DNA from 4 places in the Nonomuraea sp. ATR24 genome. Region 2 is predicted to be linked to each of the others. Evidence: riboswitches for the same ligand, from Rfam matches in the RefSeq annotation. Region 2 holds a riboswitch; each other region holds the start of a gene.
The links. Region 2 has a riboswitch for cyclic di-AMP ahead of ACBI99_RS05275 (C40 family peptidase). Riboswitches for the same ligand answer to the same signal wherever they lie in the genome.
Positions count from the first base shown of each region.

Region 1 (7,546 bases), on a different contig from region 2:
GGCGGTCACGACCGCGCTCGCATGCGGCTACCGCCACATCGACACCGCCAAGCTCTACCGCAACGAGGCCGGCGTCGGGCGGGCGGTGCGCGCCTCCGGCATCCCGCGGGAGAAGCTGTTCGTCACCACGAAGCTGTGGAACAACGACCACGACCGCGCCGAGCAGGCCTTCGAGGAGAGCCTGGGCAGGCTCGGCCTCGACTACGTCGACCTCTACCTGATCCACTGGCCGGCGCAGCGGCAGGACAAGTACGTCCAGGCGTGGCGCGCGCTGGAGAAGGTCTACCGGGACGGCCGGGCCAAGGCCATCGGCGTGTCCAACTTCACCGTCGAGACGCTGGAGCGGCTGCTCGACGAGGCCGACGTGCCGCCGTGCATCAACCAGATCGAGCTGCACCCGTACTTCCAGCAGCGCGAGCTGCGCGAGTTCCACGACAAGAACGGCATCCTCACGCAGGCCTGGAGCCCGCTCGGGCAGGGCAAGGGGCTGCTGTCGGAGCCCGCGCTGGCGGTGCTGGCCGACAAGCACGGCCGCACGCCCGCGCAGATCGTGCTGCGCTGGCACATCCAGCTCGGCAACATCGTCATCCCCAAGTCCGTCACGCCGGCGCGGATCAAAGAGAACATCGCGGTCTTCGACTTCACGCTCGACCGGGAGGACATGGCCGCCATCGGCGCCCTGAACGCGGGCCGCCGGCTGGGCCCGGACCCGGACGTGTTCCCGTGAGGTGAAACCGGTCAGGTTTCGCGTCCGCGGATGAATCAGTACGATCTTCCGCGTGCGAGATCTAGCGTGGGGCATCGCGGCGACGGGCGGCATCGCCAGGACCGTGGGGGCGGTCATCGCGGCGGAGCCGGGCATGCGGGTGGCCGCCGTCGGCTCCCGCGACCTGGGCCGGGCCAAGGCGCTGGCGGCGACGCTGGGCGCCGAGTCCGCCCACGGCTCCTACGCCGAGCTGTGCGCCGACCCGGCCGTCGACGCCGTCTACGTGGCGACCCCGCACGCCCAGCACCTGGAGGTGGCCGAGGCCGCGATCGCGGCGGGCAAGGCGGTGCTGTGCGAGAAGCCGCTGGCGGCGAGCCTGGCCGACGCCGAGCGCATGGTCCGCCTGGCCCGCGAGGCCGGGGTCTTCCTGATGGAGGCCATGTGGATGCGGTTCAACCCGCTGGTGCGCATGCTCAAGGACGACCCGCGCTTCGGGGAGATCCGCTCGGTGCGGGCCTCGTTCGGGTTCGCGCTGCCGTACAATCCCGCGCACCGGCTGTGGGCGCCCGAGCTGGGCGGGGGCGCGCTGCTCGACCTGGGCATCTATCCCCTGGGGCTGGCCCAGCTGTTCCTCGGCATGCCCGAGTCCATGCACCTGACGGGCGCGCTGGCGCCCAACGGGGTCGACGCGGAGGCGGGCGGGGTGCTCGTCTACCCAGGCGGCCGGCGGGCGCTGGTCGACACCTCGCTGCTCGCGCACTTCCCCAATTCGGCCAGCATCGTGGGCACCGGGATGCGCGCCGACCTGGACGCGCCGTTCTGGGCGCCCCGGCGGGTGGTGCTCAGCGGGCCGTCGATGGAGACCGAGGAGCACGAGCTCGACCCGGCCGACAACGGCTACGCCGGGGAGCTGCGCGAGGTGCGGGACGCGCTGGCCGAGAACCGGACCGAGAGCGCGATCATGCCTCTTGACGAATCCCTTGCCATGATGGGGCTCCTGGCCGACGCGCGCGGGCAACTCGCCTAGCTGCAACTTTATCGACTTGTAATGCCTTGGCGGATGTATTACCTTATGGCGCATTCGCGGCTTACGTCCGGTTTGTCCGGTCGTTGCCAACCATCGCACGACACTCACAGGATCGTCCTGTGACCGCTGAATCCGCCTTGCGCGGAGCCGGGGACCCATGTCCTTTGGGGTGAATCGGCACCTTGTGTGCCGTAGGGCAGCTTCCACGCCCGAACCCGTCAGCTAACCCGGTAAGCGGCATGGAAGCAAGGAGTAATCCCCTCGATGGCGAAGCACCGTCTTACCCGTGCCCCGAAGAAGCTTCACCCCCGCGCCGGCGCCTCCCTCGGCGCAACCGTCCTGGCCGCCGGACTCGGCGCCGGGATGACCACCGCACTCCCCGCCCAGGCCGCCGAGCCCGGCCACCAGGTCGAGACCCAGACCATGTCCGAGTCCACGCAGACCAGGACCGGCGCCAACCAGGTCAACGTCACCGCCTCCCAGGTCCTGGCCCTGGCCAAGGCCCAGGTCGGCACCTCCGAGAACGCCTACGGCGGCGGCACCAAGTTCCAGGAGTGGTACGCCAGCTCCAAGCGCGCCCTCGAGACCGTCGCCCGCGACGGCGGCAACCCCAGCGCCTACCTCAACGCCCCCTGGTGCTCCATGTTCGTCTCCTGGGTCGGCGAGCAGACCGGCGCCCGCCCGCAGGTCGGCTGGGACGCCTACACCGTCACCCACGCCAAGTGGTTCGCCGCCAACGACCGCTGGGGTCAGGAGGCCAAGCCCGGCGCCGTCGTCTTCTTCGCCTGGAACGGCAGCAAGAGCATCAGCGCCATCCAGCACGTCGGCTTCGTCGTCAAGGACAACGGCGACGGCACGATCTCCACGATCGAGGGCAACACCGGCAACGGCAAGGTCGAGGAGCGCGTCCGGCCCAAGTCCCAGGTCGTCGGCTACGGCTACCCCTCGTACGCCGCCTGACCCTCCCCCTGGCGAAGCGCGCGCCCCTCCCCCGGGCCCCCGCTTCCGCGCTTTCTCCCCTCCCCGTGTCGATCCGGCCCCCTCCGGGACGACGCACAGGTGTGGCAGGCTCGCCGGGAGCCCGCTTCACCGCCTGGACGAGGAGAACGCACCGTGAAATTCCTGATCGTCGGCAAGGCCAGCGAGGAGACCGAGGCCGGCGCCCTGCCGAGCCAGGAGCTCGTCGACAACATGACGGCCTTCAACGAGTCGCTCGTGAAAGCGGGCGTCCTGCTCGCCGCCGAAGGGCTCCACCCCAGCTCGCGCGGCGCCCGCATCGCCTACAGCGGCGGCAAGGCCCGCGTCATCGACGGGCCGTTCGCCGAGGCCAAGGAGCTCATCGCAGGCTTCTGGCTCATCCAGGTCAAGTCGCGGGAGGAGGCGCTCGAATGGGCCCTGCGCGTCCCCGTCCCGCCCGGCCACGACGGCGTCGGCCTGGACGTCTGGCAGGTCTTCGACCCCTCGGACATGCCCGAGACCTCCCTGACCCCCGAAACCGCCCAACGCCACGCCGTCATCCGCGCCGCTCTCGACTCCCCACCTGAGCCCTGACCGTCCGAGAGCGACGCCCCCGAGGGAGGCGCCCCCGCGGGAGGCGGCCCGCTGCGGCGGCCCCTCCCGGGGAGGCCACACCCCCGCCGGGGCAGGCGGAAAGCCCCAGGATGGCGGCAACCCCGGGAGGGGGCGGGCCCCCGGAAGGGGCGCCTCGGGCAGTCCGGCCCTCTGGCGGCCTCCGCCGGGGCGGCCCCACCCCACCGGCGACCCCCGGCGGAGCGGCCCGACCGCACTGGCAGCCACGCCCCGGACGGCCCAACCCACCGGTGCCCCAGGCAATCCGGCCCTCTGGCGGCCTCCGCCGAGGCGGCCCCACCCCACCGGCGATCCCGGTCGGGCTCCCCAGGGGCGCGGCCCCACCGGCGGCGCGCGCCCCGGACAGCCCGGCCCCACCGGCAGGCCGGACCCAGCCCCTCCGGTGCCCGGCTCCCGGGGGTGCGGCCCCACCGGCCGCCCGTACCCCGGACGGTCCGACCCGGCTGCTGGGCTGGGCGGTGCTGGTGGGTTGCGGGCCGCGTGGTGCGGCGCAGCCGCCGCCTCGTGGGAAGCCGCCGCCTCAGGGAGGCGTGCCCCCACGGAGCGGCAGGGGCCGTGTGGTGGAAGGGGTGCGTCCCACGAGAGAGCGCTTGGGTTGCGAGTAAGCGGGTGGGGCTGTTGTCATGGGCGGGTGACGGCGTCGGAGACTCATCGGGCCATTGAGGCGGTGTGGCGGATCGAGGCGGCCCGGGTGATCGCCGGGCTGGCCGGGATGGTGCGTGACGTCGGCCTGGCGGAGGAGCTGGCGCAGGACGCGCTGGTGGCGGCGCTGGAGCAGTGGCCGCGGGAGGGGGTGCCGCGCAATCCGGGCGCCTGGCTGATGACCGTGGGCAAGCGCCGGGCGGTGGACATGATCCGGCGGCGGGAGCGGTTCGAGCGCAAGCTGGTCGAGCTGGGCCGGGAGCTGGACGACGAGACGGAGCTGCCGGGCGTCGAGGAGATCGAGGACGACCTGCTGCGGCTGGTGTTCACGGCGTGCCATCCGGTGCTGTCGACGGAGGCGCGGGTGGCGCTGACGTTGCGGGTGCTGGGCGGGCTGTCGACGGACGAGATCGCGCGGGCGTTCCTGGTGCCGGAGTCGACGATGGCGCAGCGGGTGGTGCGGGCCAAGCGGACGCTGGCGGAGCGCGGGGTGCCGTTCGAGGTGCCGGGGGGCGCTGAGCTGGCGGATCGGCTGTCGTCGGTGCTGGAGGTCATCTACCTGATCTTCAACGAGGGCTACTCGGCTACGGCGGGTGACGACTGGATGCGGCCGGGGCTGTGCGAGGACGCGCTGCGGCTGGGGCGGGTGCTGGCCGGGCTGATGCCGAAGGAGGCGGAGGTGCACGGGCTGGTGGCGCTGATGGAGATCCAGGCGTCGCGGGCGGCGGCGCGGGTGGGGCCGTCGGGCGAGCCGGTGCTGCTGCTGGAGCAGAACCGGGCGCGCTGGGACCGGCTGCTCATCGGCCGCGGCCTGGCGGCGCTGGCGCGGGCCGAGGAGCTGAGCGGGGACCGGGGCGGGGACCTGGGCGGGGATGCGGGCGGGGATGCGGGCGGGGATGCGGGCGGGGGGATGGGGCCGTACACGTTGCAGGCGGCGATCGCCGCCTGTCACGCGCGCGCGCTGACGGCGGAGGAGACCGACTGGGCGCGGATCGCGGCGCTGTACGAGGAGCTGGCGCGCCTGTCGCGCTCGCCGGTGGTGGAGCTGAACCGGGCGGTGGCGCTGGCGATGGCGTACGGCCCGGCGGTGGGGCTGGAGCTGGTGGACCAGATCGCCGGGGAGCCCGCGATGCGCGGCTACCACCTGCTGCCGAGCGTGCGCGGGGATCTGCTGTTCCGGCTGGGCCGGCTGGCGGAGGCGCGGGCGGAGTTCGTGCGGGCGGCGGGGCTGACGCGCAACGGCCGGGAGCGGCGGCTGCTGGAGGAGCGTGCCCTGGCCTGCGGCTGATCCGCGCCGCCGCCGGGGTGGGCTGCCCGGAGTGGTGTGGAATAGGTGCGCATGAGATGGGAGCGCTCCCAAAGGGCTATATGAGCCCTTTAAGGTGAAAAATCCGCTTCTAGTGGCCCGAAACACCCCATAGGTAACGGTTGAGTTTCGGGACGTTGACGTCCGCACGCCGTACGGGCACTCTTTGTGGGAGCGCTCCCAAAGACCTTCCTCTCGCGGCTCACCCCGCGATGCACCTCCCACGATCCACACCCAAAAGGGGTACGGAATGACGAACCACAAGCGCTTTGCTGTTTCCGGTGTCATGGTCGCGGCGCTGGCCGTCGCGACGGCCGCGTGTGGCGGCGGCGGCACGACGACGCCGGCCGGGGCCGGTGAGACGACGGCGGCGGCAGAGCCTGTCACGATCAATGTGCACACCTTCGGCGGTGGCGAGAACTTCGGTTACGACGCCGCCGTCGAGAAGTGGAACGCCGAGCACCCGAACATCCAGATCAAGTACACGAACCTGACCGACCGGTTCGAGGACGTCTACCTGCCGCAGCTGCTCCAGCGCCTGCAGGCGGGCAGCGGCGCCGGCGACATCGTCGGCATCGACGAGGGCGCGATGGGCCTGATGGCCGCCCGGCCGCAGTTCTTCACCGACCTGGGCGAGCACGGGCTGCAGGACCGCAAGGCCGACTTCCCGGCGGCCAAGTGGGAGGCGGGCGTCAACGCCGACGGCAAGCTGTTCGCGCTCGGCACCGACATCGGCGGCATGACCATGTGCTACCGCAAGGACCTGTTCGAGAAGGCGGGGCTGCCGACCGACCGCGAGGAGGTCGCCAAGCTCTGGCCGACCTGGGACGCGTACCTGGAGGCCGGCAAGAAGTTCCAGGCCGCCAACAAGGACGCCAAGTGGATGGACGGCCCGAACACCATCTACAACGTGATCCTGTCGCAGGAGGCGCCGAAGAACGGCAACGTCTCCTACTTCGACAAGAGCAACCAGCTCGTGCTGGAGACGAACCCGGCGGTCAAGACGTCCTTCGACTGGGTGCAGAAGTTCAGCCAGCAGGGCCTGACGGCCAAGCTGCAGGCGTTCAGCCCGCCGTGGAACAAGGCCATCAAGGGCGGCGACTTCGCCACCATGGGCTGCCCGTCGTGGATGCTCGGCGTGATCTCCGGCGCGGCCGGTGACGAGAACAAGGGCAACTGGGACGTCGCGGCCGTGCCGGGCGGGTCGGGCAACTGGGGCGGCTCCTGGCTGGCCATCCCCAAGCAGACCAAGCACCCGAAGGAAGCCGCGCAGGTGCTCAACTACCTGACGGGCAAGGAGGGCCACGTGGCGGCCTTCAAGGAGGCGGGCGCGTTCCCGAGCTCCATCCCGGCCCAGCAGGACCCTGAGGTGGCGGGCCTGAAGAACGAGTACTTCAACGACGTGCCGACGGGCGAGATCTTCGCGGCCTCGGTCAAGGACCTGCAGCCGGTGTTCCTCGGCGAGAAGCACGCCCAGGTCAAGACCTCGGTGGAGAAGGTGCTCGAGGGCATGGACCAGGGCGCCATCGGCTACGACGAGGCCTGGACCAAGTTCGTCGAAGCGGGCGTCAAGGCAGCCGGCTGACGGCTCGCCTGAAGGAAACGGGTGGCGTCCTCCCCCGCGGCGGACGCCACCTCACTCCCGCCCCGGCTCGAAAGGCCCTTCATGACTCTCCAACTCGCGCCGCCGCGGCACGCGTCCGGCAGGCGGGCGGCGCCCAGGCGGCGTATGGCCCGCTTCGACATCAAGGGGATGCCGTATCTCCTGGTGTCCCCTTACTTCCTGCTCTTCGCCATATTCGGGATCTTCCCCCTGGTCTACACGCTCTGGCTGTCGCTGCACGACGCCGAGCTGGCCGGGGACCGGACCTTCGCCGGCCTCGGCAACTACGCCGAGCTGATCGCCGACGCCGAGTTCTGGAACGCGGTGTTCAACACGGTCGGCATGTTCGTGCTGGCCACCGTCCCGCAGCTGATCCTGTCGCTGGTGCTGGCCAACGCGCTGAACAAGAGGCTGCGCGGCCGGCTGCTGCTGCGCCTCGGCGTGCTGTTGCCGATGATCACCTCGGTGGTCGCGGTGGCCGTCATCTTCAGCCAGCTCTACAGCCGTGACTACGGCCTGTTCAACTGGGCCCTCGGCCTGGTGGGCATCGAGCCGATCGCCTGGCAGAACGAGAAGTGGTCGTCCTGGATCGCCATCGCCACGATGGTCGACTGGCGCTGGACCGGCTACAACGCGATCATCCTGCTCGCCGCGATGCAGACGATCCCCAAG
Region 1 is NZ_JBGNUU010000009.1:155,537-163,082, reverse strand. It holds gene ACBI99_RS23095 (aldo/keto reductase) at 1-727, shown strand, start outside; gene ACBI99_RS23090 (Gfo/Idh/MocA family protein) at 780-1,733, shown strand; cyclic di-AMP (ydaO/yuaA leader) riboswitch at 1,848-1,985, shown strand; gene ACBI99_RS23085 (CHAP domain-containing protein) at 1,998-2,693, shown strand; gene ACBI99_RS23080 (YciI family protein) at 2,847-3,284, shown strand; gene ACBI99_RS23075 (RNA polymerase sigma factor) at 4,036-5,253, shown strand; gene ACBI99_RS23070 (ABC transporter substrate-binding protein) at 5,522-6,856, shown strand; gene ACBI99_RS23065 (carbohydrate ABC transporter permease) at 6,938-7,546, shown strand, end outside.
Region 1: linked by a shared signal. The riboswitch ahead of ACBI99_RS23085 (CHAP domain-containing protein) and the one ahead of ACBI99_RS05275 (C40 family peptidase) in region 2 are both predicted to bind cyclic di-AMP.

Region 2 (7,546 bases):
GCGGATCTGCGCGGCGAGGTCGTCAACATGGCCGTCGAGACGTACAAGCTGGGGGGCGACTTCTCGACCCTGCCCAGCATGATGACCAGCGACGATCCGGCCGATCTGCTGTACGGGATGGCGTTACGCGGGCAGCTCGCGCAGGAGCGCACCCAGAAGCTCGCCGCCTTCGACCGGGCGAACCGGGGGCTGAAGGCCGACCGTGACCGCGCCGAGGAGGCGCTGGCCGCGGCCGACAAGGAGCGGGACGCGGTCAAGAAGGACCGGGCGGAGATCCTGGACCTCATCAAGGACCAGAAGAAGCTCCTCGACCGGCTGGGCGCGTACAAGGCGGGCAATCCCAACAGCACCGGCCTCAAGTACACGGGTCCCGCCTCGGGCAACGCGGCGGCCGTGCTGCGCTTCGCGTACGCGCAGGTCGGCAAGCCGTACGTGTTCGGCGGCACCGGGCCGGGCGGCTACGACTGCTCGGGGCTCACGCAGGCCGCCTGGCGGGCCGGTGGCGTGTCGCTGCCGCGCACGACCTGGCAGCAGTGGTCGTGGGGCGCCAGCCGCAAGGTGTCGCTCAACGCGCTGGAGCCCGGCGACCTGATCTTCAGCGAGGGCCTCGGGCACGTGAGCATCTATGCGGGCGGCGGCAAGATCGTGCATGCGCCGCAGACGGGTGACGTGGTGAAGGTGGTCACACTCTCGTCGTACGGGCGCCGTCTCGTGGGCGCCGTACGCCCCTGACAAGACGGGGTCGGCCCAAGTGTGAGGAGGGTCACACTTGGGTAACGAAACCCGCTGCTCCGGCGGGGTATGAGGACCTGACTCCCGGCGTGTCTGATCTTTACTCGCTTACTCAGGCTTTGCCATTACGTGACTTTTCGGCGTAACTTCTGGCGTCGCGGCGTTCCAGCCAGGACGCCCGCCGGTCACCATCGGGTCCCCCGATGTTCGACAGAGAGAATCATCCGCCGGTCACCGCGGCCAGCGCCCCCGAGGCGCGAAGACGCGGCGGTGGCCTGCCGAGTCCGTGCAGCCAGGAGGCACGGAGCCGGGGACCCAACGATCCCGTACGCGGTGATCAGGGGTGAATCGGCGCGTTCAGCGCCGTAGGGCGACTTCCAGGCCCGAATCCGTCAGCTAACCCGGTAGGCGTTCGTGGAAGCCCCTAGGAGCAATCCTGTCTACCCTCTCGCACAACCCCCGTCTGTCCCGTCTCGCCCTGAGTGGCGTAGCGCTGATCACCGTGACGGCCGGAGGTCTGGTCGTCCACGCCCCGGCGGCGCAGGCGGCGACGACGAATGAGTTCGCCACCACTGCGGTGACCAAGACGGAGAAGTCCGTCAAGTCGTCGAAGGTGGCCAAGGTCGCTCGGCAGAAGGCCAAGGCCCGCAAGGCCGTGGCCGTGGCCAAGAAGCAGATCGGCGACCCGTACCGTTACGGCGCCACCGGCCCCGGGTCGTTCGACTGCTCGGGCCTCGTCCAGTACGCCTGGAAGAAGGCCGGGGTGAAGATCCCGCGCGTGACGAACAGCCAGTTCGCGCGCATCAGGAAGAAGGTCTCCTACAAGCACCTGCAGCCGGGTGACCTGATGTTCTTCCGCGGGCTCGGGCACGTGGGCATGTACGTCGGCGACGGCAAGATGGTCCACTCGCCGAGAACGGGCCAGCGCGTGCGCGTCGAGAAGCTTCGCGGCTGGCGCAAGGCGTCGTTCGCGGGCGCGGTGCGTCCCGGTCTGTGACCTGCGCCGAAGGCCCCGTCCCCGCCCCGGGACGGGGCCTTCGGCCTTCCCGGGCGACGCTCAGGATCGGCGGCTACGATCGGGCAGCGTGTCCGACAGGGGGTCCGGCAGCGGGCCTGGAAATGGGCCCGGCAGCACGTCCGGCGGCGCGCCCGGCAGGGTGTCCGCGTGGATGCGTCGGCGGGTCGTGCCGGTGGTGCTGCTGGTTGTCGCGGCGTTCCTGGCCGGTGGGTCCGGCCCGGTCCCGGGGCCGGGAGGCGCCGCCGTCGAGGCGGGGGTGCTCGCCGGCGTGCGGGCGCGCTGGGGCGACGGGCTCGACGTCGTACGCGGTGAGCGGTCGCTCGTCGCCGGGCAGGACGCGCCCCCCGGGCTGCTGGCGGACCTGGCGCGCCGGGCCGACACCGCGGGGCGGCGGGTCGGCGGAGTGCTGGGCGGCGACGTCCGGGCCGTGGTCCTGGTGCCCGCCTCGGCGCGGGAGGCCGCCGCGCTGGCCGGCGTCGCGTCGGTCGACGGGCTGGCGGCGGTGGCCGACCGGGGACGCGTGATCGTGGTGCCCGAGCACTTCGCCCGGCTCACCCCGGTCGGGCGTGACGTCGTGCTGGCGCACGAGCTGACCCACGTGGCCGCCGGGACCGACGGGCTGCCCGTCTGGCTGTACGAGGGCTTCGCCGACTACGTGGCCTACCGGGACGCCGGGCTGCCCGTCGAGGTGGCCGCCGCCGAGTTGGCCGCCGAGGTGCGGGCCGGGCGGACGCCGTCCGATCTGCCGGACGGGGCCGACTTCGTCCCCGGGGCCGACGCGGGCCGGCTCGCCCGCGCGTACCAGGAAGCCTGGCTGGTGTGTCGCTTCGTCGCCGCGCGCTGGGGTGAGAAGAGCCTGGTGAGGCTCTACCGTGATGCCCAGACGTACGGCGCCGGCCGGGCGCTGGCCTCGCTGGGGCTCTCGGCGGGCACGCTGACCCGGCTGTGGCGCGCGTACGTCCGGGACCGACTGGCGTGAGGGGACGCGACATGGACGACCGGCAGGAACGGCGCGAGACGACCGAACAGGACGTCGGCCCGCCCGCCACCCGCGCCCTGCAGGGGGCGGACGTCGCCGAGCCGTCGCCCGAGACGGGGGACGAGGACGTGGCCGGGGACGGGGACGGGCACGTGACAGGCGATGGGGGCGGGCGGGAGGCGAGGCTGCGGCGGGAGGCCGGGGCCGGGCTGGCCGTGCTGGGGGCGGTGATCGCCGGGGTGGTGGCGTTCACGACGCCGTGGACGGCGCTGCCCGCCGGGGCGCCCGAGGTGACGCCCGACCCGGCGCGTGACTTCGGCGCCGCCGAGATCGCCCGCTCGCAGGCGTTCGACGCGGCCACCAGCGTGCCGAGCTACCTGTCGCTGGGCGTCACGCTGGTGTTCGCCGGGCTGCTCGTGGCCACGCCGCTCGGCGCGAGGCTGCTGGGATGGCTGCGGGGCCCGTGGTGGGCGCGGGTGCTGCTGGGCGTCCTCGTGCTCACGGTGATCGAGGAGGCCGTGCGGTGGCCGCTCGGCATGTGGTTCGAGGGGGCGCTGCGCGACTTCGGGCTGTCCACGCAGGACTGGGCGGCCTGGACGGGCGACCGGCTCAAGAGCGTCGGCATCAACGCGGCCCTGCTGGCCGTCATGGTGCTGGCCGTGGTGGCGCTGGCGCGGCGGGTCCGGCGCTGGTGGATCCCGGCCGCCGCCGGGGCGTTCGCGCTGACCGTGGGGGCGTCGTTCGTCTACCCGGTGGTGTTCGAGCCGGTGTTCAACGACTTCCACGCCATGCCGGACTCGCCGCTGCGCGCCAACCTGATGGCGATGGCCGAGCGTGACGGAGTGCCGGTGGAGGACGTGCTGGTGGCCGACGCCTCGCGCCGGACGACCGCGCTGAACGCCTACGTCTCGGGGTTCGGCGCGACCCGCCGGATCGTCGTCTACGACACGCTGCTCAAGGCGCCGCCGCGCGAGGTGGAGCTGGTGGTGGCGCACGAGCTCGGCCACGCGAAGAACCGCGACGTGCTGCACGGCACGCTCGTCGGGGCGCTCGGCGCGGCGCTGGGGGCGGTCCTGCTGTTCCTGGTGTTCGGAGCGGCACGGCGGCGTACGGGCGGCGCGCCGATCACCGATCCCCGGGCGGTGGGCGTGGTGCTGGGGCTGATGACGCTGGCGACGTTCCTGTCCGGCCCGGCGCAGAACGTGATCAGCCGCCACATCGAGGCCAGGGCCGACGCGCACGCCCTGGACCTGACGGGCGACCCGGCCACGTTCGTCGCGATGCAGAAACGCCTGGCAACAGCCAATATTTCCGACTTGTCGCCAGATGCGGTGGAATATGTGCTCTATGCCTCCCATCCCACGGCTGCCCAGCGGATCGCCATGGCCCGCTCCTGGGCCGAGCTGAACGGCCGTCCCCAGCCGTGAGCGCACCTCGCCGGGTGGTCGTCGTCACCAACGACTTCCCGCCGCGCCCCGGCGGCATCCAGTCGTTCGTGCACGGCCTGGCCCTGCGCACCCCCGGCGTGGCCGTCTACGCCCCGGCCTGGCCCGGCTGCGCCGAGTTCGACCGGCGGCAGCCGTACCGGGTCGTCCGGCACCCGGGCCGGCTGATGCTGCCGACGCCCGCCGTCGCCCGGCGGGCGGCGCGGCTGGTGGCCGAGCACGGCGCCGACACCGTCGTGTTCGGCGCGGCGGCGCCGCTCGGCCTGCTCGCGCCGCGCCTGCGCGCGGCGGGCGCGCGGCGGATCGTCATGCTCACGCACGGCCACGAGGCGTCCTGGGCGGGCGCGCCGGGGTTCCGCTCGGTGCTGCGCCGCATCGCCGGCCACGCCGACGTGGTCACCTACCTCGGCCCCTACACCCGCGCCCGGCTGGCGCCGGTCGTCCCCGAGGACAAGCTGGTACGGCTGGCCCCCGGCGTGGACGTGACGCAGTTCCGGCCCGACGTGGAGCCCCGGCGGCCCGGCGGCGGGCCGGTGGTGGTGTGCGTGTCCCGGCTGGTGCCGCGCAAAGGGCAGGACCAGCTCATCAGAGCCTGGCCGAGGGTCCTGCGCGAGGTGCCGGGCGCGGTGCTGCTGCTGGTCGGCGGCGGCCCGCACCGGCGCAGGCTGGAGCGGCTGGCCGCAGGCAGCCCGTCGATCGTGTTCACCGGCAGCGTCCCGGCCGCCGACCTGCCCGGCTACTACGCGGCCGGCGACGTGTTCGCGATGCCGTGCCGTACCCGGTGGGGCGGGGTCGACGTGGAAGGGCTCGGGATCGTGTTCCTGGAGGCGTCGGCGACGGGGCTGCCGGTGGTGGCGGGCGCGTCCGGAGGCGCGCCCGAGGCGGTGCGGCACGGCGAGACCGGCCTGGTCGTCGACGGCCGCGACACCGGGGAGGTGGCCGCGGCCCTGATCGAGCTGCTGAGCGCGCCCGAGCGGGCGCGGAAGCTGGGCGAGGCCGGCCGCGACTGGATCGCCGCCGAATGGTCGTGGGACCGGGTCGCCGACCGCTTCCGCGCCCTGCTGTGATCCTCCCTGCCTGATCACCCCTTCGTGGACCCGAGCGTGAGCCCGGCGACGAACTGCTTGTGCAGGAGCTGGAAGACGATCAGCGTCGGCAGCGCGACCAGCACCGACCCGGCCGCCAGCAGGTTGTAGTCGGTGAAGAACTGGCCGCGCAGGTTGTTCAGCGCCGAGGTGACGGGCAGCTTGTCACCCGACGACATGAGCACCAGCGCCCACAGGAAGTCGTTGTACATCCAGGTGAACTGCAACGTCGCCAGCGCCGCCAGCACCGGGCGGCACAGCGGCAGCGTCAGCTTCCAGTAGCGCCGCCACACGCTCGCCCCGTCCACCAGCGCCGCCTCGGTGATCTCCTCCGGGATCGTGCGCATGAAGTTCGCCAGGACGAACACGCAGAACCCGAACTGGAACGCCACATGGATGAGGACGAGCCCCAGGTAGGAGTCGTACAGCGCCTGGGAGTCCGACAGCCACAGCGGCAGCGGGACCAGCGTGTAGAGCGTGTAGAGCGGGGTGATGAGCACCTGCGGCGGCAGCAGGTTGCCCGCGGTGAAGACGATGAGCAGGGTCCGGCGCCCGGGGATCCTGGCCCGGGCGATGGCGAAGGCGGCGAACGAGGCCAGGAAGAGCGTCAGCAGCAGGGCCGGGATCACGATGATCAGCGTGTTGAGGTAGTAGCGGGGCAGCTCGGCCTGGCTCCACGCCTGCCCGTAGTAGTCCAGCGTGAGACTTTCGGGCAGCGAGAAGTAGCCGAGCCTGGCCGTCTCCTCGTACGGGCGCAGCGAGGCGTACACGGCCAGCGCCAGCGGCAGCAGCCAGCCCAGCGCCACCAGCGCGAGGAAGGCGTGCAGCAGGACGCGCAGCGGCCTGGCCCGCCGCCGGGCCGGGGCGAGGGCCGTCATCGTTCCTCCCTGAACAGCTGCGACAGGTACGTCACGATGAACCCCAGCGAGATCACCAGCAGCACCACCGCGATCGCCGAGCCGAACCCGATCCGGCTGGCCTCGCCCACGATGTTCTCCGTGACCAGCACCGACAGCAGTTCGAGCCCGTTGCGGCCCTTGTTGATCGCGTAGACGATGTCGAACGCGCGCAGCGCCTCGATCACCGTGATCACCAGCACGATCACGTTGACCGGCCGCAGCGTCGGGAACACCACCCGGAAGAACGTCTGCGCCTCATTGGCTCCGTCGATGACCGCGGCCTCCTTCAGCGCCGGGTCGACGGCCTTCAGCCCCGCCAGGTAGATGATCATCACGTAGCCGACGTGCCGCCAGGCCGCCGCGACCATGACCACCCAGATGTTGACCGACCGGTCGCCCAGCCAGTCGACCGACAGCCCGGTGACCGCGTTCAGCACGCCGTAGTCGGTGGAGTAGACGAGCTGCGCGATGAACCCGACCACGGCCAGCGACAGCACCACCGGCAGGTAGAGCGCGCTCTGGTAGAACCGCGACAGCCGCAGCCGCCGGTCCAGCAGCACCGCGCAGAACAGGCCGAACGGGGTCGCGACCAGCCCGAGGAAGCCCAGCCACAGGACGTTGTTGCGCACGGCCGACCAGAACGGCGGATACTCGCCGGCCAGGTCGCCGTAGTTGCGCCCGCCGACCCACTCGATCGGCCCGAAGCCGTTCCAGTCGGTCGCGGACAGCACCACGGAGGCGAGCGTGGGCCCCCAGACGAGGCCCACGCTGGCGATGACGGCCACCCCCAGCCCGATGACCAGCACGGTCACGTCGCGGGCGGAGTAGCGACGGGTCTTGACGGCCATCAACGGAAGATGTTGGCCTTCTGCTTCTCGATGGACACGAGTAAGGAGTCGATCTCGGCGGGTTTGTCGATGAACGACTGCAGCGACGGGATCATCACGGTGGAGGCGAAGTCGGGCCGGGTGTCACGGTCGAGGAACTGGGCGATGTGCGACGCCTGCGAGACCAGCTCGGCGCCGCGCTTCTGCAGCGCGCTGTAGCCGCTGGTGTCGGCCTTGGAGCTGGCCGCCAGCGTGCCGGGGTCGGCCTCGGTGGCCACGTTCTGCGCGGCCGCCTGGGCGAAGTGCTTGATCAGCGCCTTGGCGCCGTCGACGTTCCTGGCCTTGGCGGAGACCATGTAGCCGTCGATGGGCGCGTCGATCGAGTCGGTGCCGTAGGCCGGGTTGATCTCGGGGAACGTGAAGAAGTCCAGGTCGTCCCGGTCCGCCTCGGGGAACTGCTGGGCGACGAACATGCCGAGCAGGTACATGCCGGTCTTCTTCTCCGCCAGCGACTGCGCGGCCTCCTGCCAGGTGCGGCCCAGCGCGGCCGGCTGGTGGTGC
Region 2 is NZ_JBGNUU010000002.1:291,640-299,185, reverse strand. It holds gene ACBI99_RS05280 (NlpC/P60 family protein) at 1-732, shown strand, start outside; cyclic di-AMP (ydaO/yuaA leader) riboswitch at 999-1,158, shown strand; gene ACBI99_RS05275 (C40 family peptidase) at 1,235-1,729, shown strand; gene ACBI99_RS05270 (hypothetical protein) at 1,902-2,729, shown strand; gene ACBI99_RS05265 (M48 family metallopeptidase) at 2,741-4,156, shown strand; gene ACBI99_RS05260 (glycosyltransferase family 4 protein) at 4,153-5,241, shown strand; gene ACBI99_RS05255 (carbohydrate ABC transporter permease) at 5,256-6,137, opposite strand; gene ACBI99_RS05250 (carbohydrate ABC transporter permease) at 6,134-7,006, opposite strand; gene ACBI99_RS05245 (ABC transporter substrate-binding protein) at 7,006-7,546, opposite strand, start outside.

Region 3 (7,546 bases), on a different contig from region 2:
TGACCAGGTTGAGCACGCCGTTGCCGATGAGGTTGACGGTCGTCTCGTGTCCGGCCACGAGCAGCAGCACGCAGGTGCCGAGCAGTTCCTGCTCGGTCAGCTCCTCGACCTGGGCGAGCGCGCTGAGCAGGTCGTCGCCGGGCCGCTCGCGCCGCAGCGCGATGAGGCGGCGGAAATACGCGCGGAACTCCTCCCGGTCGTGCTCGGTCCGGGAGATCAGGTCCGGCGGCACGATCGGGTCGAGGCTCCTGGCGAGCGTCTCGCTCCAACCGCGGAAGCGCTCGTGGTCCTCTGGAGGCACGCCGAGCATCTCGCTGATCACCATGACGGGCAGCGGGTAGGCGAACGCGCTCATCAGGTCGGCCTCATCGGGCAGCGCGTCGAGGAGCCCGGCGGTGATGGCCTCGATCCGCGGACGCAGCCGCCTGATCATGCCCGGGGTGAAGGCCCGGCTGACCAGGCCGCGCAGCCGGGTGTGGTCCGGCGGGTTCATCATCAGGAACGAGCGGGGCGGCTCGCCGTCGGGCGGGGCGCCGTGGCCGAACCGGGCGTCACGCAGCACCGCGGAGCAGAGCTCGTGCGTGGTGGCGACGAGGAGCCCGCCGCGGGTCCGCAGCAGCGCGTCGCTCTCGCGCAGCTCGCGGTAACGGGTGTACGGGTCGCGCAGGAAGCCGGGGTCGGAGGGATCGAACCCGAGCATGTCCGTTGGCGTCAAAGGAGCGTAGTCAGGATCGCTGTGATCGATCATCATGCTCCGATAAGTGCCGACATATGGCGAGTACTTCACATACAACGGATCATGTCAACGGAAGAGGTCAAGTGCGGCGAATTTCGTGCTTGACGACGTTTCCTGGATGCGTTTACCGTCTGCGAGGATGTGCCGCTCCGGTCGGGCCCTAGACGTCTCCGGGTGGTGCTGGTGGGGGGAGGGCTCCCGATGGATGTGCTCACAGAAGGCGTTGAACTGAGCCGTGCCGATCTGGCGTTGCTGGCCGAACTGGCCAAGGGCGTCACCGTGGACCGGGTCGGCCGACGCCTTGACATCAGCGGTCGCACCGTGCGGCGAAGACTGCGCGGCATCTGCGACCGCATAGGCGTGGCCACCGCGATCGAGGCGGTGGCCTGGGCTGCCCGCAGGCAGCTCATCTAAGGCCGCTGGCCGGCTCTGGCGCCGCTAGTCGGCGATGCGGACGGCTCCGGCGAAGGGGCGCCGGGCGATGGACGCGATCCGCACCACGTCGCCGGTGCGCGGCGCGTGCACCATCATGCCGCCGCCCAGGTAGATGCCCACGTGGTGCAGGTCGTTGTAGAAGAACACCAGGTCGCCCGCGCGCAGCTCCTCCCTGGAGATGTGCCGGCCGGCGGTCCACTGGTCACCGGTGTAGTGCGGCAGCGAGATGCCCACCTGCTGGTAGGCGGCCATCACCAGTCCGGAGCAGTCGTAGCCGCGCGGCCCTTCGGCGCCCCAGATGTACGGCTTGAGCTGCTGGGTGAGCGCCCACTTGGCGGCCTGGGCGGCCTTGCCCGAGCCCGGGATCGGCAGGTTGACCTTGACCGCCGGGGTGCCCGGCCGGCCGGCCTCGCCGAGCGCGCGCCTGAACAGGTTGCTCTCGACCTTGCCGACGAGCTTGACGATCCGGTCGCGCTTGGCGTCGAGGTCCTTGACGATCTTCGAGACCTCGGTGATGCGGGCCTTGGCGCCGGCGCGGGCCCGCTCGGCCGCCTGCATCGCCTTGGTGAGCTGGAGGATCTCCTCGCCCTGCTGCTGCTGGATCGCGTAGTTGGTGGCCGCCAGGTCGAGGTAGCCCTCGGGGTCGTCGGAGTTGACGAACGCCAGGGTGCCCGACAGGCCGCCGTTGATGTAGGTGGTCTGCGCGAGCAGGATCGCCTTGGAGCGCTTGTCGGCCAGCTCGGCCTCGCTGGCGGCCAGCGTCTTCTTGGCGTTGTCGGCGGCCTTCTGGGCCGTCTTGAGCTTCTCCCGCTGGCCGTTGTACTGCTCGGCCAGCGTCTCGATCTCCAGGTGCATCTCCTCGACCTGCTCGGAGAGCTCCTTGAGCGAAGGCTTGGGGTCGGCGGAGGCTGGTGAGCCCAAGGGCAGAGCGAGGACCAGTGCGGCCACGGCGGCCAAGCCGACGACACCGAATCGCTTCTTGCCAGAGCGCCTGTCCAACCAAGCTCCTTCCGTTGACGCCTACCGGGTTAGCTGACGGGTTCGGGCCGGAGCAGCCCTACCGAGCGTGGCTCGGATTCACCCCTGGCAGCGGGTTGACGCCGCCGGCGGGTCCCCGGCTCCCCTCGCGGGGATTGGGCGTGTCGACCGCGCGGTGTGCGCGGGTGACATCGTCGCTGGACACTAATGCACTCCTGGTTCCTGCTCAACCGGAACTGCCGAGTCTGTAGAGGTTTCACAACCGACGGGTCACAAGGTGATCTCGTGGCGAGCCGTACAGAAAAGACTTTATGCCCTCTTTGCCCCAAGTTCGCCCGATCGTGAAACTGTAGGAATCGTGCAATCCGGAGCGTGCACGCACAGTGACGGTCCGGGAGTTTGGGGCGAGCCGTAATGGGGTCTGTACTCTGGATGGCCATGGAGCAGGTCGCCGAGCTAGCGGTCCCCGAGACCGAAGTGCTCGTCAGGCGCGCGCGGACCAGGGACGTCAGGGCGATCAAGCTCCTGGTCGACACCTACGCCGGCGTCGGGCGCAAGATGCTGGAGAAGGCCACCGTCACGCTGTACGAGGACGTCCAGGAGTTCTGGGTGGCCGAGCGGGGCGGCGAGGTCGTCGGCTGTGGCGCGCTGCACGTGCTCTGGGAGGATCTGGCCGAGATCCGCACCGTGGCCGTGCACCCCTCGGCCAGGGGTTTCGGCATCGGCCATCGCGTGGTCTCGGCTCTCATCAGGACCGCTCGGGAGCTTGGGCTGGAACGTGTATTTTGTCTCACTTTCGAGGTGGACTTCTTCGCGAGGCACGGGTTCCGTACGATCCAGGGCACGCCCGTCTCACCCGAGGTGTACGCCGAACTCCTGGCCTCGTACGACGAGGGCGTCGCAGAGTTCCTCGACCTCGAACACGTCAAGCCGAACACCCTGGGCAACACACGCATGCTGCTCCACTTGACATCGGGTGACGCGGACCTTGACTGCCGAGAAAGGTGATTGTTGATACCTATGTCGATACGTTGGGCAGGACAGGCATGTGCCCTGACACGTGCCACATGCGCACTCGAAGCGAGGTGACACGGTGAGCACAGGACAGCCGCCGTATCCACAGGACGATTCCCCCGAGAACTCCCCTGAATACGGCCAGAACGCAGGACGCCCCCAAGGGCAGCCCGACCCCGACGCGACGGTCGTCGGCTACCGCGTGGACGACCCCTACGGCCAGCAGCCCCCCTACGGTCAGCAGCCCCAGCAGGGTTACGGCCAGCAGCCCCAGTACGGCCAGCCCCAGCAGGGCTACGGCCAGCAGCAGGGCTACGGCCAGCAGCCGCAGTACGGCCAGCCGGACTACGGTCAGCAGCAGGGCTACGGCCAGCAGCCGCAGTACGGTCAGCAGCCGCAGTCCCAGCCGGGTTACGGCCAGCAGCCCCCGTCGGGCCAGCAGCCCCAGTACGGCCAGCCCGACTACGGCCAGCAGCAGCAGTATGGTCAGCAGCCGCAGTCCCAGCCCGACTACGGCCAGCAGCAATATGGTCAGCAGCCGCAGTCCCAGCCCGACTACGGCCAGGGTTACGCCCAGCAGCCGCAGTCGCAGCCGCAGTACGGCCAGCCGGACTTCGGTCAGCAGCAGGCTTACGCCCAGCAGCCGCAGTCGCAGCCGGGTTACGGCCAGCAGCAGTACGGTCAGCCCGACTACGGCCAGCAGCAGGGCTACGGGCAGCAGCAGTACGGCCAGCAGCCCCAGTACGGGCAGCAGCAGTACGGCCAGCCCGCCTACGGTCAGCAGCAGGGCTACGGCCAGCCCCAGTACGGGCAGCAGTACGGCCAGCCGGTGGGCATCCAGCCGCCCGGCGCCCCCGCGCCGCTGGCGGAATGGTGGCAGCGCCTGGTGGCGAGGATCGTCGACGGCCTGATCTTCGGCGTCGTCTACTTCATCATCAACCTCATCCTGGGCATCTTTTTTGTCGTCAGCTACAACTCGGTCACCGGCGTCACGACGGGTATCGCGAGCTCCCTCATCGTCGGCGTCATCCAGTACCTCCTCCTGGCCGCGCTCTACGTGGCCTACGACTTCTTCATGACGAAGATGAGCGGCCAGACCGTCGGCAAGATGGTCATGGGCATCAAGGTCGTCCAGGTGGGTCATGCGATGCCGTCCGGCGGGCTGCCCAACGACGCCGCGCTCAAGCGGGCCGGCGGGACCTGGGGCGGCTACGTCCTGGGCGTCATCCCGCTCCTCGGCCCGCTTCTCGGCGGCGTCCTCGTTCTGCTGAACGCGGCTTCCCAGCTCTGGGACAAGCCGCTGCAGCAGACGTTCGCCGACAAGTTCGCGAACACCGTGGTGGTCAAGATCAAGTAAGTCTCAGCAACAGCGAAACAGGGGCCGGCATCCCGCCGGCCTCTGTTTTGTGTGTACGAGCCGTACCAGAATGGGGGGACGCCGAGGGCCGCCGAACGGACGAGGTGAGGTTATGGCCGCGACACCCGAGACCGGCGTGCTGCCGGCGGAATGGTGGGAACGGCTCGTCGCCCGCCTCATTGAAGCGCTCGTGTTCGGAGTCTTCTATTACATTCTGTTCATTGCGCTATGGGGCGTCTTCCGGACTGTCGGGGTGCTGGACGCGTTCGAGGGGCGGTTGCCCGGCGTGTTCGCGTGGGTGGGCGCCGGCCTGGGTTATACGGTCTATGACTGGGTCGCACTTTCCCGGGGTGGGCGCACCTTCGGCAAGGCGATCATGGGGATTCGGGTGGACCCGGAGGGTCTTCCGGCGCGGGTCCGGCTGAAACGCGCCCTGCTCTATCCGGCGCCTGCCATGCTGATGGGCATTCCGGTGGCCAATCTGCTGGCCGGAATGTTCGTGTTTGGTGTCGGCCTGCTCATCTTGATCGACAAGCCGCTCCAGCGCGGGCCGCATGACAGGCTGGCCGGAACGCTGGTCGTAAAAGATCTTCGTTGAGGGTTCCGTACCTGCGCTGATGGCTTTTCGCAAAATTTCCGCTTGATCCGGTAAGGAGCCTGGAGAGACTGGCATTAGGCTATGAGGCGTCCGGGTTGCCGGATGTTGGGGCGCCTGCCAGGCTATGGGCATCTCTGTGCCGCTATGGTCGTGTGTGGGCGTCTGTCGCCTCGAGTGACACGAGGTCCGCCAGGCTCGCGCCGGCCCTGCAGCCTGTGTATAAAGCGCCCCTGAAACCCCGTCAGCCGTGGAGGCGAGGCCGAATGGAAGCCGTAACAGAGGTATTGTCAGCGCTCATCCCGCCCGTCGTCGTGGGCGGCGCCTTCATCTTTGGCGTCGTGAAGTTGGTGCGGCACGAGGGCTCCGGCCGGCGGCCAAACCGCCAGGATCAGGCCGACAACCGCAACTGATCGGCCGCTCAGCCGAATCCCGTGGCGCTGAATTGTCTTAACGTCTTTCCGGGTATATGTTTGGGCGAGCGAATGAAACAATGCTCCGGGAAAGGATTGCGTAGATGGCCAAGCAGATCCAGGAGATTCTCATCGATGACCTCGATGGGGGCGAGGCCAATGAGACGGTCAGCTTCGCTATTGACGGCTCCACCTATGAGATTGACCTCAGCGACCTTAACGCCAAGAAGCTGAGGGACGCTCTGACGCCTTTCGTGCAGCACGCCCGCAGGGCGGGCGCCGTATCCACGCGCCGTCGCGGGCGTGGCGGGCAGCGGGCGATGAGCCGCGAGAAGAGCGCCGAGATCCGTCAGTGGGCCAAGGCCCACGGCCTTCCGGTCAGCGAGCGGGGCCGCATCGCCTCCACCGTCGTCGAGAAGTACGAAGCGGCTCACTAAGGAGCCGATCTCCTGACCATGCGCTTATGCCGTTCGCCTAGGACCCCGGCGGCCGCCATAAGCGCATGATCATTTCTGCCATTATCTCAAATGGTGGACATCGGGATTTGTTGATCTTCTGATCCGCCCCTTAAGTGGGCGTTTGGGTCCATTTACGCGGGCGTGGTGCCGGTTATGTCCCGGCTCCGCGCCCGTACTGATCGGTAACGCGGCTGACCAGATGCCCCGTTCCGGTCATGCCCTGCCCGGCATTGCGCCCCCTGTTCCGGTCGCGCCCTGCCCGGCATTGCGCCCCCTGTTCCGGTCGCGCCCTGGCCGGCATTGCGCCCCCTGTTCCGGTCGCGCTTGGCCTGGCATTGGAGCAGGACATACGATGGAAGACAGGACGCGGCGTCCACCGCGATCGGGCGCGGCCGCCCCTGGCTCGCCCCCGCGTCCGCAGCCCATCCGTGCCGTTCCGGTCGCGCCGCTCCCGGCGAATTTCGAGCCACTTCACCCGGGCGCCCTAAACCTCGTTCGCTGGTGGCGTATCGGGAACACGTGACCCCCGAACAGTAGTTGGATGGAGGGTGAACGCCCTGCTCTCGGGGAACGTGTCTGCTATAGAGCGCGTCAGCGGCAGTGGGCACGGTTCGCCGAGCCAGGGCTAGCATGCGGGATGACGGGACCGGATTTACCGGCCTGACTGACCGCTCTGTGAGGAGCGACGAGATGTTCGAGAGGTTCACCGACCGAGCAAGGCGTGTTGTCGTCCTGGCCCAAGAAGAGGCCAGGATGCTCAACCACAACTACATCGGCACTGAGCACATTCTTCTTGGTTTGATCCATGAAGGTGAAGGCGTAGCCGCCAAGGCTCTGGAGAGCCTGGGCATCAGCCTTGAGGGTGTGCGTCAGCAGGTCGAGGAGATCATCGGCCAGGGCCAGTCGGCTCCGTCGGGGCACATTCCGTTCACCCCGCGGGCCAAGAAGGTCCTCGAGCTGTCGCTCCGTGAGGCTTTGCAGCTGGGTCACAACTACATCGGCACCGAGCACATCCTGCTCGGGCTCATCCGTGAGGGTGAGGGTGTGGCGGCTCAGGTGCTGGTCAAGCTTGGAGCTGATCTCAACCGTGTCCGGCAGCAGGTCATCCAGTTGCTCCACGGTTACCAGGGCAAGGAGCCGGCCGCAGCGGGTGGCCCGCAGGAGTCGGCCCCGTCGACCTCCCTGGTGCTCGACCAGTTCGGCCGCAACCTGACCCAGGCGGCCCGTGAGGGCAAGCTGGACCCGGTCATCGGCCGTGAGAAGGAGATCGAGCGGGTCATGCAGGTCCTCTCCCGGAGGACCAAGAACAACCCGGTTCTGATCGGCGAGCCCGGCGTCGGCAAGACCGCCGTCGTCGAGGGCCTGTCGCAGAAGATCGTCAGGGGCGAGGTGCCCGAGACGCTGAAGGACAAGCAGCTCTACACGCTTGACCTCGGTGCCCTGGTCGCCGGCTCGCGCTACCGCGGTGACTTCGAGGAGCGCCTGAAGAAGGTGCTCAAGGAGATCCGCACGCGCGGCGACATCATCCTGTTCATCGACGAGCTGCACACGCTCGTGGGT
Region 3 is NZ_JBGNUU010000017.1:13,018-20,563, forward strand. It holds gene ACBI99_RS32850 (cytochrome P450) at 1-700, opposite strand, end outside; gene ACBI99_RS32855 (LuxR C-terminal-related transcriptional regulator) at 938-1,150, shown strand; gene ACBI99_RS32860 (NlpC/P60 family protein) at 1,175-2,170, opposite strand; cyclic di-AMP (ydaO/yuaA leader) riboswitch at 2,174-2,321, opposite strand; gene ACBI99_RS32865 (amino-acid N-acetyltransferase) at 2,588-3,157, shown strand; gene ACBI99_RS32870 (RDD family protein) at 3,243-4,520, shown strand; gene ACBI99_RS32875 (RDD family protein) at 4,633-5,118, shown strand; gene ACBI99_RS32880 (Lsr2 family protein) at 5,633-5,965, shown strand; gene ACBI99_RS32885 (ATP-dependent Clp protease ATP-binding subunit) at 6,677-7,546, shown strand, end outside.
Region 3: linked by a shared signal. The riboswitch ahead of ACBI99_RS32860 (NlpC/P60 family protein) and the one ahead of ACBI99_RS05275 (C40 family peptidase) in region 2 are both predicted to bind cyclic di-AMP.

Region 4 (7,546 bases), on a different contig from region 2:
AACGGCGCACGCCCGAGTCCGAACGGTGGCGGTTGCCGGCATATGACCGCTACGAGCGGGACGTGCGGCCCGCCGAGACGGCGGACGTGCTCGTACGGGCCGATCATCCGGGGCGGCTGGCCATGCGGGAAGGCGACTGGAACGGCGGCGCGCGGCGGCGCAGACTGGGTGGATGATCCCCAGCCACTGGTACAACATCGTTCCCGACCTGCCCGCTCCGCCTCCTCCGCCGCTGCATCCGGCCACCCGGGAGCCGGTGGGGCCGGACGATCTGGCGCCGCTGTTCCCGATGGAGCTGATCGGGCAGGAGGTGAGCCAGGAGCGGTTCGTGCCGGTGCCGCAGGAGGTGCTCGACGTCTACCGGCTGTGGCGGCCGACGCCGCTGGTGCGGGCGCGCCGGCTGGAGCGGGCGCTGGGCACCCCGGCCAGGATCTACTACAAGTACGAGGGTGTCTCGCCCGCCGGGTCGCACAAGCCCAACACGGCGGTCCCGCAGGCGTACTACAACGCGCGTGAGGGCGTGCGCCGGCTCACCACCGAGACCGGCGCGGGGCAGTGGGGCAGCGCGCTGGCGTTCGCGTGCGCCCAGTTCGGGGTGGAGTGCGAGGTCTGGATGGTACGGGCCTCCTACGACCAGAAGCCCTACCGGCGCTCCCTCATGGGGGTGTACGGCGCGACGGTGCACGCGAGCCCGTCACCGGTGACGATGTCCGGCAGCAAGGTGCTGGCCGGCCACCCGGACTCGCCGGGGAGCCTGGGCATCGCGATCAGCGAGGCGGTCGAGGCGGCGGCCGGGGCGGCCGACACCCGGTACGCGCTCGGGTCGGTGCTCAACCACGTGCTGATGCACCAGACGGTGATCGGAGAGGAGGCGCTGGCGCAGCTCGACGAGCGGCCCGACCTGGTCATCGGCTGCACCGGCGGCGGGTCGAACTTCGCCGGGCTGGCCTTCCCGTTCCTGCGCGGCAAGCTCGCCGGGGAGGGCGGGCCGGTGCTGCGGGCCGTCGAGCCGGCCGCCTGCCCGTCGTTCACGCGCGGCCGTTACGCCTACGACTTCGGCGACACGGCCGGGCTGACGCCGCTGCTCAAGATGCACACGCTCGGCCACGGGTTCGTGCCCGACCCGATCCACGCCGGCGGGCTGCGCTATCACGGCATGTCGCCGCTGCTGTCGCACCTGTACGAGCTCGGGCTGTTCGAGGCGGTGACCCGGTCGCAGACCGAGTGCTTCGAGGCCGGGGTGACGTTCGCCAGGACGGAGGGCATCGTGCCCGCGCCGGAGCCGACGCACGCGCTGGCCGAGACCATCGCCGAGGCGCGGCGGTGCGCGGAGAGCGGCGAGGCGAAGGTCATCCTGACGGCGCTGTGCGGGCACGGGCACTTCGACCTCGCCGCCTACGACCGCTACCTGTCGGGCGAGATGACGGACTTCACGCTGCCGCAGGAGCGGATCGACGAGGCGCTGAGCGAGCTGCCCGGGTGAGTCAGCGCGCCGTGGGGCGCTTGCCGTGGTTGGCCTTCTTCTTCTTGCGTGCCTTGCCCTTGCGTGCGCGCTTGGCCATGTCGCATCCCTCCTGGTGATGGGGCTCTCTCAATGTCTCCCGCATCGGGGCGCTGGACAAGCGTCCCGGTGACCTAACATTCCCCAACATATTCGTGTCATAATTTGGTGGAATCTGTTGGAAGGAGCGGGGGCGTGCTCGCACAGCAGCGTCAGCAGGCGATTCTCGAACGCGTCCGCAGCGCAGGCGGGGTCCGGGTGGCCGATCTCGTGCGCGAGCTCGGCGTCTCCGACATGACGATCCGCCGCGACCTGGAGGTGCTCGCCGAGCGCGGGCTGCTGGAGAAGGTCCACGGCGGCGCCACGACGCTCGGCCCCGGCTCGACCGAGGAGCCGGGTTTCACCGCCAAGTCGGCCCGCCAGCAGCAGGAGAAGGAGTCCATCGCGCGGCGCGCCGCCCAGCTCGTCCGGCCCGGCACCGCGGTCGCCCTGTCGGCCGGCACCACGACGTGGGCGCTGGCCCGTCACCTGATCGGGGTGCCGGAGCTGACCGTCATCACCAACTCGATCCCCGTGGCCGAGGTCTTCCACCGCAATCCGCGCGCCGATCGCACGGTCGTGCTCACCGGCGGCGTCCGCACCCCCTCCGACGCGCTCGTCGGCCCGGTGGCCGTGGCCGCGATCCGGCGCCTGCACGTGGACACCCTGTTCCTGGGGGTGCACGGGATGAGCGTGCGGGCCGGGTTCACCACGCCCAACCTGCTGGAGTCCGAGACCGACCGGGAGCTGGTCAGCGCCGCGCACCGGCTGGTCGTGCCCGCCGACCACACCAAGTGGAACACGGTCGGCATCAGCACGATCGCGGAGCTGCGCGAGGCCGACGTGGTCATCAGCGACCCCGGGCTGCCCCAGGAGGCACGTACGGAGCTGGCCGAACGCGCCGGCGAACTGATCATCGCGGAGGGCTCGCAGTGAAGCGCACCATCACCCATCTGGCCGACGGCCGGGAGCTGATCTACTTCGACCGGCGTGACGACGCCGACCGGAGCGCGATCGACCGGCGGCCGCTCGATCCCCGGCCGGTGGCGTCGGAGCTGCGCTACGACCCGCTGACCGAGGAGTGGATCGCGGTCGCCGGGCACCGGCAGACGCGCACGTTCCTGCCTCCGGCCGACGAGTGCCCGCTGTGCCCGTCGTCCGCAGAGCGGGCGTCGGAGATCCCGGCGGACGACTACGACGTGGTGGTGTTCGAGAACCGGTTCCCGTCGTTCTCCCGCAATCTCGGCAGTTACGCGGACGTGGGCGGGCTGAGCGAGGTCCGGCCGGGGGTGGGGCGGTGCGAGGTGATGTGCTTCACCTCCGAGCACTCCTCGTCGTTCTCGCAGCTCTCCGACGACCGGGTGGAGCTGGTCATGGAGGCGTGGGCCGACCGCACGGCCGAGCTGTCCTCGATCGAGGGCGTGGAGCAGGTGTTCTGCTTCGAGAACCGGGGCGAGGAGATCGGCATCACGCTCTTCCACCCGCACGGCCAGATTTACGCCTATCCGTACGTCACGCCGCGCACCAAGCTGCAGCTCGGCGCCGCCAGGCGCTATGCGGCGCGGCGGCCGGGGCGCAACCTGTTCGCCGACGTGCTGGCGGCCGAGCGGGAGGCGGGCACCCGGGTGGTGGCCGCCAACGAGCTGTGGACGGCGTTCGTGCCCGCCGCCGCGCGGTGGCCGTTCGAGGTGCATCTTTACCCGCATCGCCGGGTGCCGGACCTGGCGGCGCTGTCGGAGGCCGAGCGGGCGGCGTTCGCCCCGCTCTACACCTCGGTGCTGCGCGCGCTGGACGGGCTGTTCGGCGTCGCGATGCCGTACATCTCGGCCTGGCACCAGGCGCCGGTCCGGCAGGACCGTGAGCTGGGCTATCTTCATCTGGAGCTGTTCAGCATCCGGCGGGCGCCGGGCAAGCTGAAGTACCTGGCGGGATCGGAGTCGGCCATGGGAGCCTTCGTCAACGACGTGCTCCCGGAAGAGGCGGCACGCATGCTTCGATCACAGGTAGATCACTAATTGATTTCCGATTGATGTCGCATTACTCGTGATCTACCACTAATATCCCTTCAAGCACGGTCATAGCACCGTGTACGCCTAATCCCGGGCGAGTTGCCCGGGAGCCGGGGACCCATCCGCACCTGGGGTGAATCCACTTCGGTGGTAGGGAAGCGACTCCCATGCCCGAACCCGTCAGCTAACCCGGCCGGCAGAGGGAGAGGAAACCCCGCACGTGGCGTCAGCGTCCCCCACGCGACTTGCCATCGGCGTCGTCACCGCGGCAGCGATGACGTTCGCCACCTGGTCAGCACCGGCCGCGGCCGAGCCCAAGCCGTCCGAGAGCCAGCTCCGCGGCGACCTGAAGCAGCTCAACAAGAAGGTCGACCAGCTCATCGAGCGCTACAACGCCAAACGCGTCGAGCTCGCCAAGGCCCGCGAGGCCGCCGAGGCGGCCAAGAAGCGGCTCGCCGCCGCCGACCAGGCGCTCGCCGCCGCCCAGCTGAAGGTGGGCGAGCTCGCCAGACTTCGTTACCAGAGCGGCACGCTGGGCCTGCCCTACTACATGGTGCCGCCCGACGGGGCCGGCGCGGCCGTGGTCGAACAGCTCACCGCCGAGCAGCAGGCCATCGTGGCCGGCGTGGCCGCCGCCCGCGACGAGCAGAAGAAGGCCGCCGACGCGGCCGCCGCCCTGGCCCGCCGGCTCAGCGCCGACACGACCGAGGTGGCCAAGCAGCGCGACGAGGCCGAGGACGTCATCGGCGACATCGAGAAGAAGCTGGAGGACCTGATCCCGTTCAGCACCGGGCGGCGCTCCGACGGCACCTGGGCCCCGCAGCTGCCGAGCGGCACCGACAACATCACCGCCCGCACCCGGGCGATGAAGGCGCAGATCGAGAAGAGCTTCAAGCTGCCGTTCAGCGTCGGCTGCTTCCGCTCGGGGTCCAGCGGCGAGCACCCGCTGGGGCGGGCCTGCGACTTCATGATGAGCGCCGGCGGCTCCATGCCCACCGCGGCCAACAACGCCCTCGGCGACCGCATCGCCGAATGGACCGTGAAGAACCGGGACAAGCTCGGGGTCAAGTACGTGATCTGGAAGCAGCGGATCAATCACGGCTCCGGCTGGAACGCCATGTCCAACCGCGGCAGCATCACCGAGAACCACTACGACCACGTCCACATCTCGATGCACTGACGTGGCCGACCGGCTCGGCGTTGACAGAATATGTAGATCGGTCTAGTTTTTCGGCATGGGCAAGAAGGGGGCCGAGACCCGGCTGCGGATCCTGGAGGCGACCCAGGAGCTGGTCGAGGCGGGCGGCTATGCCAATGCCGGGCTCAACCAGGTGATCGCCGCCAGCGGGGCGCCGCGCGGGTCGCTGTACTTCCACTTCCCCGAGGGCAAGGACCAGCTGGTCGGCGAGTCGATCCGGCGCGCCGGGGCGGCGATCGGGTCGGCCTTCGACGACCTGGCCGTGGACGAGGTGCTGCGGCTGCTGGGCGACCGGCTGGAGGAGTCGGGCTGGCGCAAGGGCTGCCCGGTGGCCACCGTGGCGCTCGAGATGGCCGCCGCCAGCGACCCGCTCCAGCAGGCGTGTTCGGAGGTCTACACGTCGTGGGAGGCCGCCCTGCGGGCGCGGCTCGCGGGGCGGCCGGACGCCGACGATCTCGCCGTCACCGTCCTGGCGCTGATCGAGGGGGCGCTGCTGCTGGCCAAGGCGCACCGCAGCCGGGAGCCGCTGGACCGCGTCGCCGCCGTGCTCGCCGGGCTGCTGCGCTGACCCCTGGGGCCGCCTCCCCGCCACGGAGGCGGCTCTTTTTATGCCCAGAAAATATGTAGACCGATCTATTAGGGAGCTCCCTTGGATGCGATCGTCTTCGGCGCGACCGGCTTCGTCGGCCGGGCACTCGTCGCCGAGCTGCTGGGCCGCGGGCAGCGGGTGGCGGCGGCCGTGCGGACCGACACCCTCACCCCGTGGCTGGCCGAGCGGGGCGTCGCCACCGGCGGGCTGAACGTCGTCACCGCCGACCTCACCCGCCCGCTCACCGGACTCCCCCAGGCACGCGACGTCTACAACGCCGCGGCGCGCTTCGCGTTCGGCCTCGGCGTCGAGGAGGCTCGCGCCGTGAACGTGACCGGGGCGCTCCACGTGCTCGAATGGGCCGCCACGCTCCCCCGCCTGCGACGGCTCGTGCACATCAGCGGCTACCGGGTGAGCGGCGTCCGCCCCGACTACGCCCGGCTGGGCGCGTACGAGGCGTCCAAGGCCGAGGCCGACCTCGCCGTTCATGCCAGGGCGCGCGAGCTGGGCGTCCCGCTGACCGTCGCCAACCCCAGCACGGTGATCGGCCCCGGCCAGCACCTCGGCCTGGCCTCCCTCGTCGGCGACCTGTGGAACGGGCGGCTCCCGGCGCTGCCCGGCGGCCCGGACGTCTTCCTGCCGGTCGTCACGATGGACTACTTCACGCGCTTCCTGGCGGAGATCCCCGCCGCCCCGGCGGGCGAGGACCACTGGGTGCTCGACGACGACACGCCGCCGCTGCCCGAGCTGATCGGCCTGGTCGCCCGGCACCTCGGCGTGCGCGCGCCGCGCCGGACGATCCCCGTCGGCCTGGTGCGGCGGCTGCCGCGGGCGCTCACCGGCGCCGATCCGGAGACGCTGTCGTTCCTGTCGTCGGACCGCTATCCGACGGCCTCGGCCCGCGCCCTCGCCGCCCGGGCCGGCCTGGAGATGCCGCCGGTGGCCGACGCCCTGCGCGCGTGGGCGGACGACCTGGTGGCGGCCCGCTTCGGCGCGGCGACGCCGTGCCTGCGCCCGTACGGGTTCCGGGACCGTACGTGGGTGATGGGGGACGCCCGCGACCCCGGGCACGTGCTGCTGCACGGGCTGCCGGTGAACGCCGACGTGTGGGCGCGGGTGGCCGCCCTGCTGCCGGAGCCGGTTCTCGCGCCCGATCTGCCCGGGCTGGGGCGGTCCGCGCCTTCTGACCGGCCGGTGGAGGCGTGGCTGGCCGCGCTGATGGGCAGCGTGCGGACGCGGCCGACGCTGGTGGCGCACTCGCTGGCCTGCGGGCCCGCGCTGCGGTTCGCGGTCGAGCATCCCGAGCGGGTGGGCGGGCTCGTGCTCGTGGCGCCGGCGTTCCTCCAGGCTCCGGCGTCGTGGGCGGCGCGTTCGGCCGTGGCCGCGCCCCTGCTGCGCCGCATGTCCGCCGCCCGGCTGGCGGCCACGCTGGGCGTGCCGGAAGGGCCGGAGGTGGCGAGCGCCGCGCTGGACCTGCGCCGCCCGGGGGTGGCGCGGCGCGTGGTCGCGGCGCTGCGGGCGGCGTCGGCCGCGCGGGACGCCACGCGGGCGCTGCTGACACGGGTGCGGGTGCCCGTCGAGATCGTGACGGGCTCGGCCGACCCGCTGACGGCCGACCCGGGGCATCCGATGACCGAGATCGCCGGAGCCGGGCACTATCCGCAGCTCACCCACCCCGACCAGGTCGCCCGGGTGCTCAGCCGGCCGGTGGCATCCGCTCGATGAGGGACTTGGGCGCGACCTGCCGGTAGGCGTCGGCGACGATCTCGCCGATCTCCGCCCAGTCGACGTCCACGTCCAGGAAGACGCCCAGCCAGCCGCGATGGCCCACGTACGGGGGCCGGAAGAAGCGGGCCGGGTCCTCGGCCACCAGCTCCTGCTGGACGCCGGGCGGGGCCGCGCACCAGAACGCGAGGCGGTCGTCGTGGTGGTGGTCGGCGAACATGACGAACGTCTTCTTGCCCCGCACGAACCAGGTGGGCTCGCCGTGGCTGAGCCGCTCGGTCGTCTCCGGCAGCGCGAGGCACAGCCGCCGGAGCTCGTCGAGCGGGCCCGCGGTCATCCGGTGAGCCTCAGCGGGTTGATCAGGTCGGCGTAGACCAGCAGCCCGGCCATGATGATCATGACGAAGGCGAGCGCGTAGGTGAGCGGCAGCACCTTGGCGATGTCCACGTACGCGGGCTCGGGGCGGCGGCGGACCCGGGCGTAGG
Region 4 is NZ_JBGNUU010000020.1:135,731-143,276, reverse strand. It holds gene ACBI99_RS36195 (uridine kinase) at 1-176, shown strand, start outside; gene ACBI99_RS36190 (TrpB-like pyridoxal phosphate-dependent enzyme) at 173-1,483, shown strand; gene ACBI99_RS36185 (50S ribosomal protein bL37) at 1,485-1,562, opposite strand; gene ACBI99_RS36180 (DeoR/GlpR family DNA-binding transcription regulator) at 1,697-2,476, shown strand; gene galT (galactose-1-phosphate uridylyltransferase) at 2,473-3,555, shown strand; cyclic di-AMP (ydaO/yuaA leader) riboswitch at 3,621-3,762, shown strand; gene ACBI99_RS36170 (hypothetical protein) at 3,770-4,729, shown strand; gene ACBI99_RS36165 (TetR/AcrR family transcriptional regulator) at 4,785-5,315, shown strand; gene ACBI99_RS36160 (alpha/beta fold hydrolase) at 5,397-7,061, shown strand; gene ACBI99_RS36155 (MmcQ/YjbR family DNA-binding protein) at 7,033-7,398, opposite strand; gene ACBI99_RS36150 (RIP metalloprotease) at 7,395-7,546, opposite strand, start outside.
Region 4: linked by a shared signal. The riboswitch ahead of ACBI99_RS36170 (hypothetical protein) and the one ahead of ACBI99_RS05275 (C40 family peptidase) in region 2 are both predicted to bind cyclic di-AMP.